Regions from separate parts of the Mesorhizobium sp. 43Arga genome, predicted to be linked through region 1. Evidence: riboswitches for the same ligand, from Rfam matches in the RefSeq annotation. Region 1 holds a riboswitch; each other region holds the start of a gene.

Region 1 (3,244 bases):
CGACCGCGATCACAGCGGAGAATGCCAAGCAGTTGATGGGGAAGTGAGGGGCGGAGAACCTACCGCCATGCTTGATGTGCAAGGCCCCGGGAGGGGCCTTGTTCGTTTGGGGGGCTGCCGAGGATTTCTACGTCACGCGCGGTTGAACTGACCTGGGTTTGACCACGGTAGCGAGTGTGATGCCGGCGACAATGAACGCCGCACCGATCAGATCGTAATCGTGGAGATCCTCGCCGAGCAGCAGATAGGCAAGCATGGCGACGAACACCGTCTGCAGGTAGAGCAGCATGCTCGCCCGACTCGCGCCGAGTGTTTCCACACTTTTGTTGTAGAGATAGTACATCAAGGCGCCGCCGGGTCCTGCCAGATAGGCGAGCGCGAGAACGCTGTGGACGTCCATGGCGGAGCGTGCGTCGTTGAACAATTCCCACAGATGGAAAGGCAACGCGACCAGCGCACCGGCGCCGAGCAGCAGCACGACCATCGGCAGGAGTTCGATGCCGAATTTGGCACGGCGCAAAAGCACGGTGTACAGGGCCCAGCAGAACGCGCTGCCGACGATCCAGAGCTCGCCAGTGTTGAACTTGAGTTGCAGCAGCGCCGTCAGATTCCCGTGGGCAACGATGAAAATCATTCCGGCGAGCGCAACCAGCGCGCCAAGCGACTTCCACAGTCCGAGCGGTTCGCCAAGCACGAAACGCGCGAGCACCATCGTCATGACAGGCGAAAGCGCCATGATGATGCCGGCCGTGGTGGCGTTGGTGTCGTTGAGGCCATGGTAGATCATACCCTGGCATAGCGTGAGGCCGATCGCCCCCACGGCGACGACCTCCAAGGCGCGGGTTCGCAAAAGCCCGATCATCGCGTCGTGATGACGGTGCACAATCGGCAGCAGGATGGCGCAAGCAAGCGTCAGCCGCCAAAAGCAGAGGCCCCAGGGCGGCATTTCAGGCGCCACCCATTTGGCCGCGATATAGACACCAGCCGAAAGCAGCCAGCACAGGATGGCGGCCGGATAACCGGTCAAGGAGGACATGGGGCCGACTGCGGGTTGCGCGGCTTGATGCGCTATCGGCATTGCCTGCATGTCCTGTCCTCCCTTCGACGTCTGCCGACGGGGGCAGCATAGCCTGCGTCGGTGGGTCTTGACATTGCGGAAAATATCTTTTCAAAGGTAATGTTATTACATATCGAGCAAGACTGCGATGGCATCAAGAAAAGAATCGTTGCGATGTGCCGGGGGCAAATCTACGATGACCCGGTGATGGTCCCCGCGCTGAAAGGCAAGGGGTGAAAAGGGAACACGGTGAGGCCCGCAAAAGGTCGAGACCGTGGCTGCCCCCGCAACTGTAAGCGGTGAGCAAGATCCGACACGCCACTGGCCGGCAAGGCTGGGAAGGCAGGATTGAGCTGAGACCCGCCAGCCAGGAGACCTGCCATCAGCTGAGTTGACCGGACGGGGTGTGCCGGGAGGAGACGTGGACGTCGGTCTTGTCGGCCGGCTCGCCAACATCCTTCCGTCGCCAGTTTTGGAAAGTGACGGAAAGTTGGACGGCGCCATCGATCATCGCATCATCGTGTGCACGCTTTGCCGTGACATCCCGACCGGGGTCAGGTCGGGCGAAAGCCTGTGCGCGGATTTGCGGTCCCGGCTCGCGGCCTATCATGAACCCGCCGTGGCGCACGGCTTCACGGTCGAAGGCGTCGAATGCATGGCGGGCTGCGCGCGGCCGCTGACGGTGGCCTTCCAGGCACCGGGCAAGGCTTCCTATCTCTTCGGCTCCATCGACGCCGAGGCCGACGCCGGGGATCTCGTGCGATTTGCCAGGCTTTACGCCTCGCTCGCCGACGGCTGGTGCAATTCCGGACAGCGTCCGCCGCGGCTGGCCGGCAAGACGCTGGCCCGCATTCCCGGACCGGCCAAGTTTGCGGGCAACAGCCGATGACAACGCCACTCCTCGAAGCCCGCGACCTCTGCGCGATGGCGAATGGCCGCGATCTGGTCCACGCGGTCAGCCTGTCGGTGGCCTCGGGCGATCGCCTTGCCATTATCGGTCCCAATGGCGCCGGCAAGACCACGCTGCTGCGCATGCTGTCGGGCATGCTCAGGCCAAGTGCGGGCGAGGTTAAGCTTGGCGGGCGCCGCCTGGACCGGATCTCGACCGCCGAGCGGGCCCTGCACATCGCCGTCGTCGGCCAGACCGACCAGCCGGATCCGCGGCTGGCGGTGATCGACTATGTCGAGCTTGGCCGCGTCCCGCATGCCGGCCTGAGACACAGGAGCGAGGAGCGCGACATCGTCGTCGACGCGTTGCGCCGGACCGGCCTGTTGCCGCTGCTTGGCCGCACCATCGGCTCGCTGTCGGGCGGCGAACGCCAGCGCGCCCAGCTGGCGCGCGCCATCGCGCAGCAACCGAAAGTGTTGTTCCTCGACGAGCCGACCAACCATCTCGATCCGCGCGCCCGAGGCGAGCTGCTCGAACTGGTGGCCGGCTTCGGCATGACGGTGATCGCGGTGCTGCACGATCTGGCTTTGGTGGCACCCTTCGCCACCAGGGTCGCGGTGATGAGCCAAGCGCGGCTGCATGCGCTGGCCGCGCCGCGCGAGGCGCTGACCCAACAGCTGATCCGCGAGATTTTCGGGGTCGACGTGTTTCGCCTGCGCCATCCGACCGAGGACCGCGAACTGACGGTGTTCGATGTTCCAAACCGCGCCGCACCGCCGTCCTGATCGAACCCATCCCCCGTCCGATACCTTTCAACCAAGGAGCAAAATCCGTGAAACGTCTCGCACTGTCGCTGGTCTTCTCGCTGCTGGCCTCGACAGCCTTCGCTTTCCCGGTCACCGTCGACAGCTGCGGCAAGCCGCTGACCTTCGACGCGCCGCCCAAGCGCGCCGTCATCCATGACCTCAACATGGCCGAGATGGCCTTCGCGCTGAAGCTGCAGCCGTCGATCGTCGGCCTGACCGGCATCACCGGATGGTACAAGGTCGGCCCCGAATTCAAGGCCGAGCAGGGTTCCATCCCGGAACTGGCGCCCAAATACCCGACGCTGGAAAACCTCGTCGCCGTCGAGCCCGATTTCTTCTTCGCCGGCTGGTACTATGGCATGAAGCCGGGCGGCGACGTGACGCCCGACACGCTCGCCCCGCACGGCATCAAGACGCTGGTGCTGAGCGAAAGCTGCGTCCACCTCGACAAGACCAGGCCTGCAGCCTCGATGGACCTGCTCTATGGCGACG
Region 2 (3,244 bases), on a different contig from region 1:
TGGCAGCGGTCTACCGCACCTATCTCGATTTTTCCGAATTGACGCCGCCGCTGGTCTATTCCATCGTGCTGGCCTTCTTCGGACTGGGCTCGGTGTTCGTCACGCTCGGTCTGCTGGCGGCGGTTTGCGGTTTTGTCACGTGGCGATACCTGCCGAAGTCACTGTGAGGATCACGGTGAAAGTGCTGCGTGGCGCTCGCGCACCCAGTTGTGGAAACGGTGCAGGTCGTACTCCTCCGGCATCAGCACGCCAGCCTGGTGGCGCATCGAGCGCAGGCCTCTCTGGTTGACCTCACAGATGGCGGCGTCCTCTTCCAGCACCTGCGTGCCGAAAGCGACGATGTTGTCGATATCGGTCGCGGCCAGCGCTTCGGGCGCGAACAGCCACTCGGCGACAAGTTCGGACTCTTCCGGGCCGAGCGGCACCAGGCGTACCGTCCTGACATAGTCGATATGACCGACGATGAACATCGAGGGCAGGCTGGTGGCGTAGGTCTGACCCGCGGTGCGTTCGGCCGGCGTCAGCCCGGAGAAGATCGGCCCATGCGTCTTGCCGTCGCGCGACCAGGTCTCGGCGCCGGCGCGCAGGCCGCCGGAAAATTCCGGTGCGTCATTGTCGGCGTGGCGCGTCCATTCGGGGTCGTCGTGCCGGCTCATCAGGCCGCGGCCATAGATCGGCACCAGTCGCGACAGGTCCTTGTGAACGCCCGGGCAGTGCAGGCACTCGTTGAAGTTTTCCCAAAAAATCTTCCAGTTGCAGTGCATCACCTTGCGCAGCACATGGCCTGATACCAGCGTTTCCAGCGGCCAGTTGCCGAGATTACCGGAGGCAGGGTCGAAGGAGGCCTGCGCCGAGCCCGCCGCGTCCTGCTGCAGATGGATGAAGACGAAGCCGCGCCATACCGAGAGGGCGACGCGGTAGAGCGGATGGTCGGCCTTGTCGAAGGCATCGGGCAGCGATTTCGACGGCACGCGCACGAGGTCGCCGCGAAGTGAGTAGGACCAGGCGTGATAGGGGCACGTGATCAATCGCGCCTTCAGTCGCCCTTCAATTTCCTGGCAAAGCTGCGAGCCGCGATGCCGGCAGGTGTTATGGAAAGCACGCAAGACGCCAGTGTCGTCGCGCAGCACGATGATGTCCTGCGTGCCGATGCGGAATCGGCGGAAAGCCAGCGGCTCTGCCAGGTCGGTCTCGCGGCAGACGAGCAGCCAGTTTTTGTACCAGATGGCATCGAGGTCGCGCTGGTAGCTCTCATTGTCCCAATAGGCCGATGAGGGCAGGGTCGGTTCGGCCTGGGTCAGGCCATTGTAAGGGGCGCGCTCGCTGGCAGTGGGCTGCATGGCTGGCTTCCTGTGAAGATGCCAGCCGACACCCGGCCATGAGAATTGTCAATTGTCGTGCCTGGAGACGGCATGGCGCAATCGCGCTGTTTGCCGGCGGAATTTGGTTTGCCGCGTGTCGCGATTTTCCCTATAGTCATACAGTCGTCGGTTCCGTTTTGGAGCCAAGAGGGAATGCGGTGCGGGCGAAATTCTTGCCCAATGCCGTGGCTGCCCCCGCAACTGTGTGCGGTAGTCCTCTCCATATGCCACTGAAGATTCGTCTTCGGGAAGGTGGGGAAGGGCGCTGATCCGTGAGCCAGGAGACCTGCCGACGACGGCAAAAACTGACGGGCCCTCGGGTGGAGGGTGAAAGGACAAGATATGAATACCGCTTCCGTCTCCCTCGGCGCCTCCGTCTCCTCGCAGTCGCGCTTCATGCAGCTGGCGCTCGCCGCGCTGCTCGGCACGTTCATCATTGGCTTTGTCGGCTTCTCGCATATCGATGCCGTCCACAATGCCGGTCATGACAACCGGCATTCGATGGCGTTTCCCTGCCACTGACGAGGATCTGACATCATGAATCTGTTTCGCAACGTCGTGTTCATCGCGGCGATAGCGGGGCTCGTGGCCGGCGTCGTGCTCGCCTGCATGCAGGCCTATGCAACAGTACCGCTGATCCTCAAGGCGGAAGTCTACGAACAGGCCGAAGGCGGCCATAGCCATGACCATGCCGCCGCACCCGCGGCACCAACTGGGGCCGCTAGCGGCAACGCAATGAGCTCCGCCGCACCGGCGGCATCGAACGCCATGAGCGCCGCCACGCCAGCACCCGCCGCTCCGGCCGAAGACGAAGGTTGGGCGCCGGCCGACGGCTTCGAGCGCTTTGCTTTCAACGTCGTGTCCAATGTCGTGACCGGCATCGGCTTCGCGCTGATCCTGGTCGCGGTTTCGGAATTCGCCGGCGGCATCGGCAATTGGCGCCAGGGCGTGTTCTGGGGTCTTGCCGGCTTTGCCATCTTCACACTGGCGCCCGGTCTCGGCCTGCCGCCGGAACTGCCGGCCATGCCTGCGGCCGACCTCACGCAGCGCCAGATCTGGTGGGTGGCGACCGTGATCGCGACCGCCATCGGGCTCGGGCTGATCGCGTTCCGCAAGTCGCTGCCGCTGGCCATCCTTGCAGTGGCGCTGATCGTCGCTCCGCACGTCGTCGGCGCGCCGCAGCCCGACAGCTTCGAGACGCCGATCCCGGAAGGCCTGCACCACCAGTTCGTGGTGGCGGTGACGCTGACCAATCTGGTGTTCTGGCTGGTGCTCGGCGCGGTCGTCGGCGTGGTGCGCGGACGCTTCACCGGCACCGCGACCAGCCTGCGCGACAGCTTTGCCTGATCGCAACAAGCTGACCTTCATCATCGGCGGTGCGCGCTCCGGCAAGAGCGCGCATGCCGAAATCCTGGTGACGGCGTTGCCGTCACCATGGACCTACATTGCCACCGCGCAGGCCTATGACGACGAAATGCGCGAGCGCATTGCGCTGCACCGCTCGCGGCGCGGCGAAGGCTGGACGACCATTGACGCGCCGCTCGACCTTGCCGGTGCGCTCGAGGCCTTGCCTGACGACCGGCCGGTGCTGGTCGACTGCCTGACGCTATGGCTGACCAATCACATGCTGGCCGATCACGATGTCGGCGCCGAGAGCCGGCGGCTGGCGGATGTGCTGTCGCGGCCGCGCGGCCCATGGTTCGTCGTCTCCAACGAAGTCGGGCAAGGCATCGTGCCTGACAACGCCCTGGCGCGCCGTTTTCGCGATGATGCCGGCCGGCTCAACCAGCAGGTCGCGGCGATCGCTGATACCATGCTGCTAATCGTGGCGGGGCTGCCGCTCAAGGTGAAGTGACATGACCGACATCGACAACAAGCCCATC
Region 3 (3,244 bases), on a different contig from region 1:
TCGAAATCGTCCTCGGTGAGGTTGATCTCGGCCAGCGGGTCGCGATGGTGCGCGTCGAACCCGGCTGAAATGATGATCAGATCGGGCGCGAAATTGTCGAGCGCCGGCAGCACGCGCGACAGGAAGGCATCGCGAAACACCTCGCTGCCGGTCTGCGGCGCCAAAGGCGCGTTGACAATGTTGCCGGCGCCGGTCTCGTTCTTCGCGCCGGTGCCGGGATAAAGTGGCATCTGGTGCGTCGAGCAATAGAGCACCGAGGGATCGTCCCAGAAGATATCCTGCGTGCCGTTGCCGTGATGCACATCCCAGTCGACGACCGCGACACGCTCGGCGCCATGCTTGTTCTGCGCATAGCGCGCAGCGATCGCCGCCGTGTTGAAGAAGCAGAAGCCCATGGCGGTGGCCTTTTCGGCATGGTGGCCGGGCGGCCGGGCGGCGACGAAGACATTGTCGGCACGGCCGGCAAAGACGTCGTCGACGGCGGCGTTGGCGGCGCCGATCGCGGCGATCACCGCCTGCCAGCTCTTCGGGCTGGCGGTGGTGTCGGCATCGATGCGGGCAATGCCCTCTTCGGGAATCGCGGCTCGCACACGGGCGACGAAATCGGCGGGGTGGGCGTAGAGGATGGTGGCCTCGTCGCCCTCCGGCGCCTTGACGCGATCGAGCGCGGCAAAGGCCTCGTCATCAAGTACGCGCTCGATGGCGCGCAGGCGGTCCGGCCGCTCGGGGTGACCGGGCGGCGTGATGTGCTCAAGGAAGATCGGATGCGTGTAGAGACGGGTTGTCATGCTCCCTATCTAGTGCCCCGGTGCAGCGATGGCCATGCATTGCAGCTTGATGACTGGGGAAAATCGCGCCTGCGTCCATTGGCGTCGCTGCGGGGATTGGCGCAGCCGCGGCTTCGGCGTAAGGTCGCCGTCACTGCCTGGTGCCCGCCGCAAGCGGGAGAATCGGGAACACGGTTGAACTCCGTGGCGTGCCCAACGCTGTGAGGGGGACCGCGCCGGTATATGCCACTGTCGATGACGGGAAGGCACCGGACGCGGGTTGATCCCGAGCCAGAAGACCGGCCTGGCAGGCATCGTCATCCGCATGGTCAGGCGGCTGGCATCAGAGCCACGTGCGTCCACTCGGACGCACAAAGTACGCTCTGGCGGTGTGAAACTATTGCAATCGCAAGGGGACGAGCGATGCCGGAACACATGACCGCTCCTATGGGCGACGGATTTGACCAGATGGCGCGTGACGCGGTCTATCGCGCCATGTTCACGCGGCGCGACGTGCGCAGCCATTTCCTGCCCGACGCGCTCGATGACGCGGTGCTGGCGCGGCTTCTGCTTGCCGCTCACCACGCACCGTCGGTCGGCTTCATGCAGCCGTGGAATTTCATCGTCATCCGCGACGCCGCGCGGCGGGCTGATGTGCGCGACCTGTTCCTGGCCGCGCGCGAACAGGAATTGCCTGAAATCGAAGTGGAAAGACAGGCGCTCTACCGCAAGCTCAAGCTTGAAGGCATCTGCGAAAGCGCCCTCAACATCTGCATCACCTGCGACCGCGAGCGCTCAAAAAACTCGCCGCTGGGACGCTGGCACAATCCGGAGATGGATCTCTACAGCGCGGTCTGCGCGGTGCAGAATTTCTGGCTGGCCGCGCGCGCCGAAGGCGTCGGGGTCGGCTGGGTCAGCATCATCGAGCCCCAAGCGTTGAAGAGCCTGCTGTCCATTCCCGAGCACGTGACGCCGATCGCCTATCTCTGCGTCGGCCGGGTTTCCGAGTTCGCACCCAAACCCGACCTTGAAACACACGGCTGGGGCCGGCGGCTGCCGCTGCCCGAACTGATCATGAGCGAGACTTTTTGCGGGCAAGGTGAGGCGCCGCTCAAGTCAGCGGTGGCGCGCCTCAACGCCTCCGATGCCGCGCCGACGACCACATGCCCGGCTGATCAGCGCGTCGCGCCAGCCGTGCCCCAGCGCGAGCCACCAAAGGAGGCCAGCGCCTTGTCCTTCAATTCCCGGAACTTCGACGACGCCTCGGCCAGTCTGATATCCCAGGCGGGGTCAGGCACCTGGCCGGCGATGGTCTTGAAATAGACCTGCATCAGGCAAGCGATGGCGAAGGGCTCGATGAAGGCCGCCTTGAAGGCCCAGGCGAAGACGATGGCGAGCACGAAGGCCCAGCCGGCGAGTTGTCCGGGCATGATGAAGAGAATGGCGCCGGCCGGAGCCAGCATAGCCAAGAAGATGACGAAGGACACGCCCCACATGATGACCGCCAGCCAGACCGCATTCTTGACCATGGTCTTGCCGTTCTGGGCATAGAGCACCACGCCTTGGCGCGCCGTCTCGAAGGGCGAGGACGAATTGATGCGGATGTTGTAGCCGAGGATGATCTCGTCGACATAGGTCAGCGACAGGCGGATCACCGTGTTGATGAAGGAGACCAGGCCGCTCAGGCCCGGAATGGGCAGGAAGGCGGCAATGCCGCCGAGCAGGCCGGTGATGGCGCGGATGGCGCCCTTGACCAGTTGGTCGACGACGAAAAGGATGTTGGCCTCGGCGAAACGCTCGGTCACGACCTGCCTGGCATAGGCGATCTGGTTCTGGCCGTCGGGGACATCCCGGCCGTCGATCAGATGGACCATAACGGCGATATGGCCGGCCTTGACGACGTAGAGAATGTATTCGCGGATCCAATAGACGGCGATCGAAACGACGCCGAAGCCGACCACGCCGCCCCAAAGGGCAAAAGACATCGGCCCGTCAGGATCGGTGGAGATATGGCCGACGCCGTAGCCGACCGACGCACCGGTGCCGGTCGCCACGATATAGGCCAGCGTGATGCCGAAATAGATGATCATGCGAAAGACAATGAAGGGCCAGGTCCGCATCATGATGGACACCGACCTGCCGATATCGAAATCCCACATGCCCGAATCTCCCCTCAGAGATGGCTGGGAAGGATGCGCTCAGCCTCGCGATTGTCAATCGCGGGCTGTGATCAGCGGGGCGCCCAACGAGGATTTAGTTCTATTGCAAAGCTGGTTTTCTGAGCAGTCCCTCGAGCAGTTGCTTGAACGCCGCAACGACGATCTTCGACGTCGCTTCGGGGTCGTTCGAATTGGCGATCCGCTGCGCCGCCTGGCTGCTCGCCCCGTTGATCAGCCGCGCGGCGGTCTCGGGGTCGACGCTCGGGACGACCACCCCTTCCCCCTGCAGTGCGGTCAGATGATCGGTCATTGAACCGA

Evidence for each region. A riboswitch is a leader RNA that binds a small molecule or an ion and turns the genes downstream of it on or off. The one in region 1 is predicted to bind cobalamin.
Region 2: linked by a shared signal. The riboswitch ahead of ACWGS8_RS07625 (CbtB domain-containing protein) and the one ahead of ACWGS8_RS27825 (DUF1636 family protein) in region 1 are both predicted to bind cobalamin.
Region 3: linked by a shared signal. The riboswitch ahead of bluB (5,6-dimethylbenzimidazole synthase) and the one ahead of ACWGS8_RS27825 (DUF1636 family protein) in region 1 are both predicted to bind cobalamin.

What each region holds. Positions count from the first base shown of each region.
Region 1 is NZ_JBSKBO010000010.1:12,130-15,373, forward strand. Features, by position in the region: gene ACWGS8_RS27815 (substrate-binding domain-containing protein) at 1-47, shown strand, start outside; gene ACWGS8_RS27820 (DMT family transporter) at 128-1,087, opposite strand; cobalamin riboswitch at 1,249-1,455, shown strand; gene ACWGS8_RS27825 (DUF1636 family protein) at 1,548-1,946, shown strand; gene ACWGS8_RS27830 (ABC transporter ATP-binding protein) at 1,943-2,731, shown strand; gene ACWGS8_RS27835 (ABC transporter substrate-binding protein) at 2,779-3,244, shown strand, end outside.
Region 2 is NZ_JBSKBO010000002.1:267,054-270,297, reverse strand. Features, by position in the region: gene ACWGS8_RS07635 (MFS transporter) at 1-167, shown strand, start outside; gene ACWGS8_RS07630 (aromatic ring-hydroxylating oxygenase subunit alpha) at 171-1,340, opposite strand; cobalamin riboswitch at 1,472-1,669, shown strand; gene ACWGS8_RS07625 (CbtB domain-containing protein) at 1,704-1,883, shown strand; gene ACWGS8_RS07620 (CbtA family protein) at 1,899-2,708, shown strand; gene cobU (bifunctional adenosylcobinamide kinase/adenosylcobinamide-phosphate guanylyltransferase) at 2,701-3,216, shown strand; gene cobO (cob(I)yrinic acid a,c-diamide adenosyltransferase) at 3,218-3,244, shown strand, end outside.
Region 3 is NZ_JBSKBO010000004.1:289,372-292,615, reverse strand. Features, by position in the region: gene ACWGS8_RS17035 (histone deacetylase family protein) at 1-788, opposite strand, end outside; cobalamin riboswitch at 910-1,089, shown strand; partial or broken gene bluB (5,6-dimethylbenzimidazole synthase) at 1,191-1,850, shown strand; gene ACWGS8_RS17025 (hypothetical protein) at 1,943-2,926, opposite strand; gene ACWGS8_RS17020 (TetR/AcrR family transcriptional regulator) at 3,027-3,244, opposite strand, start outside.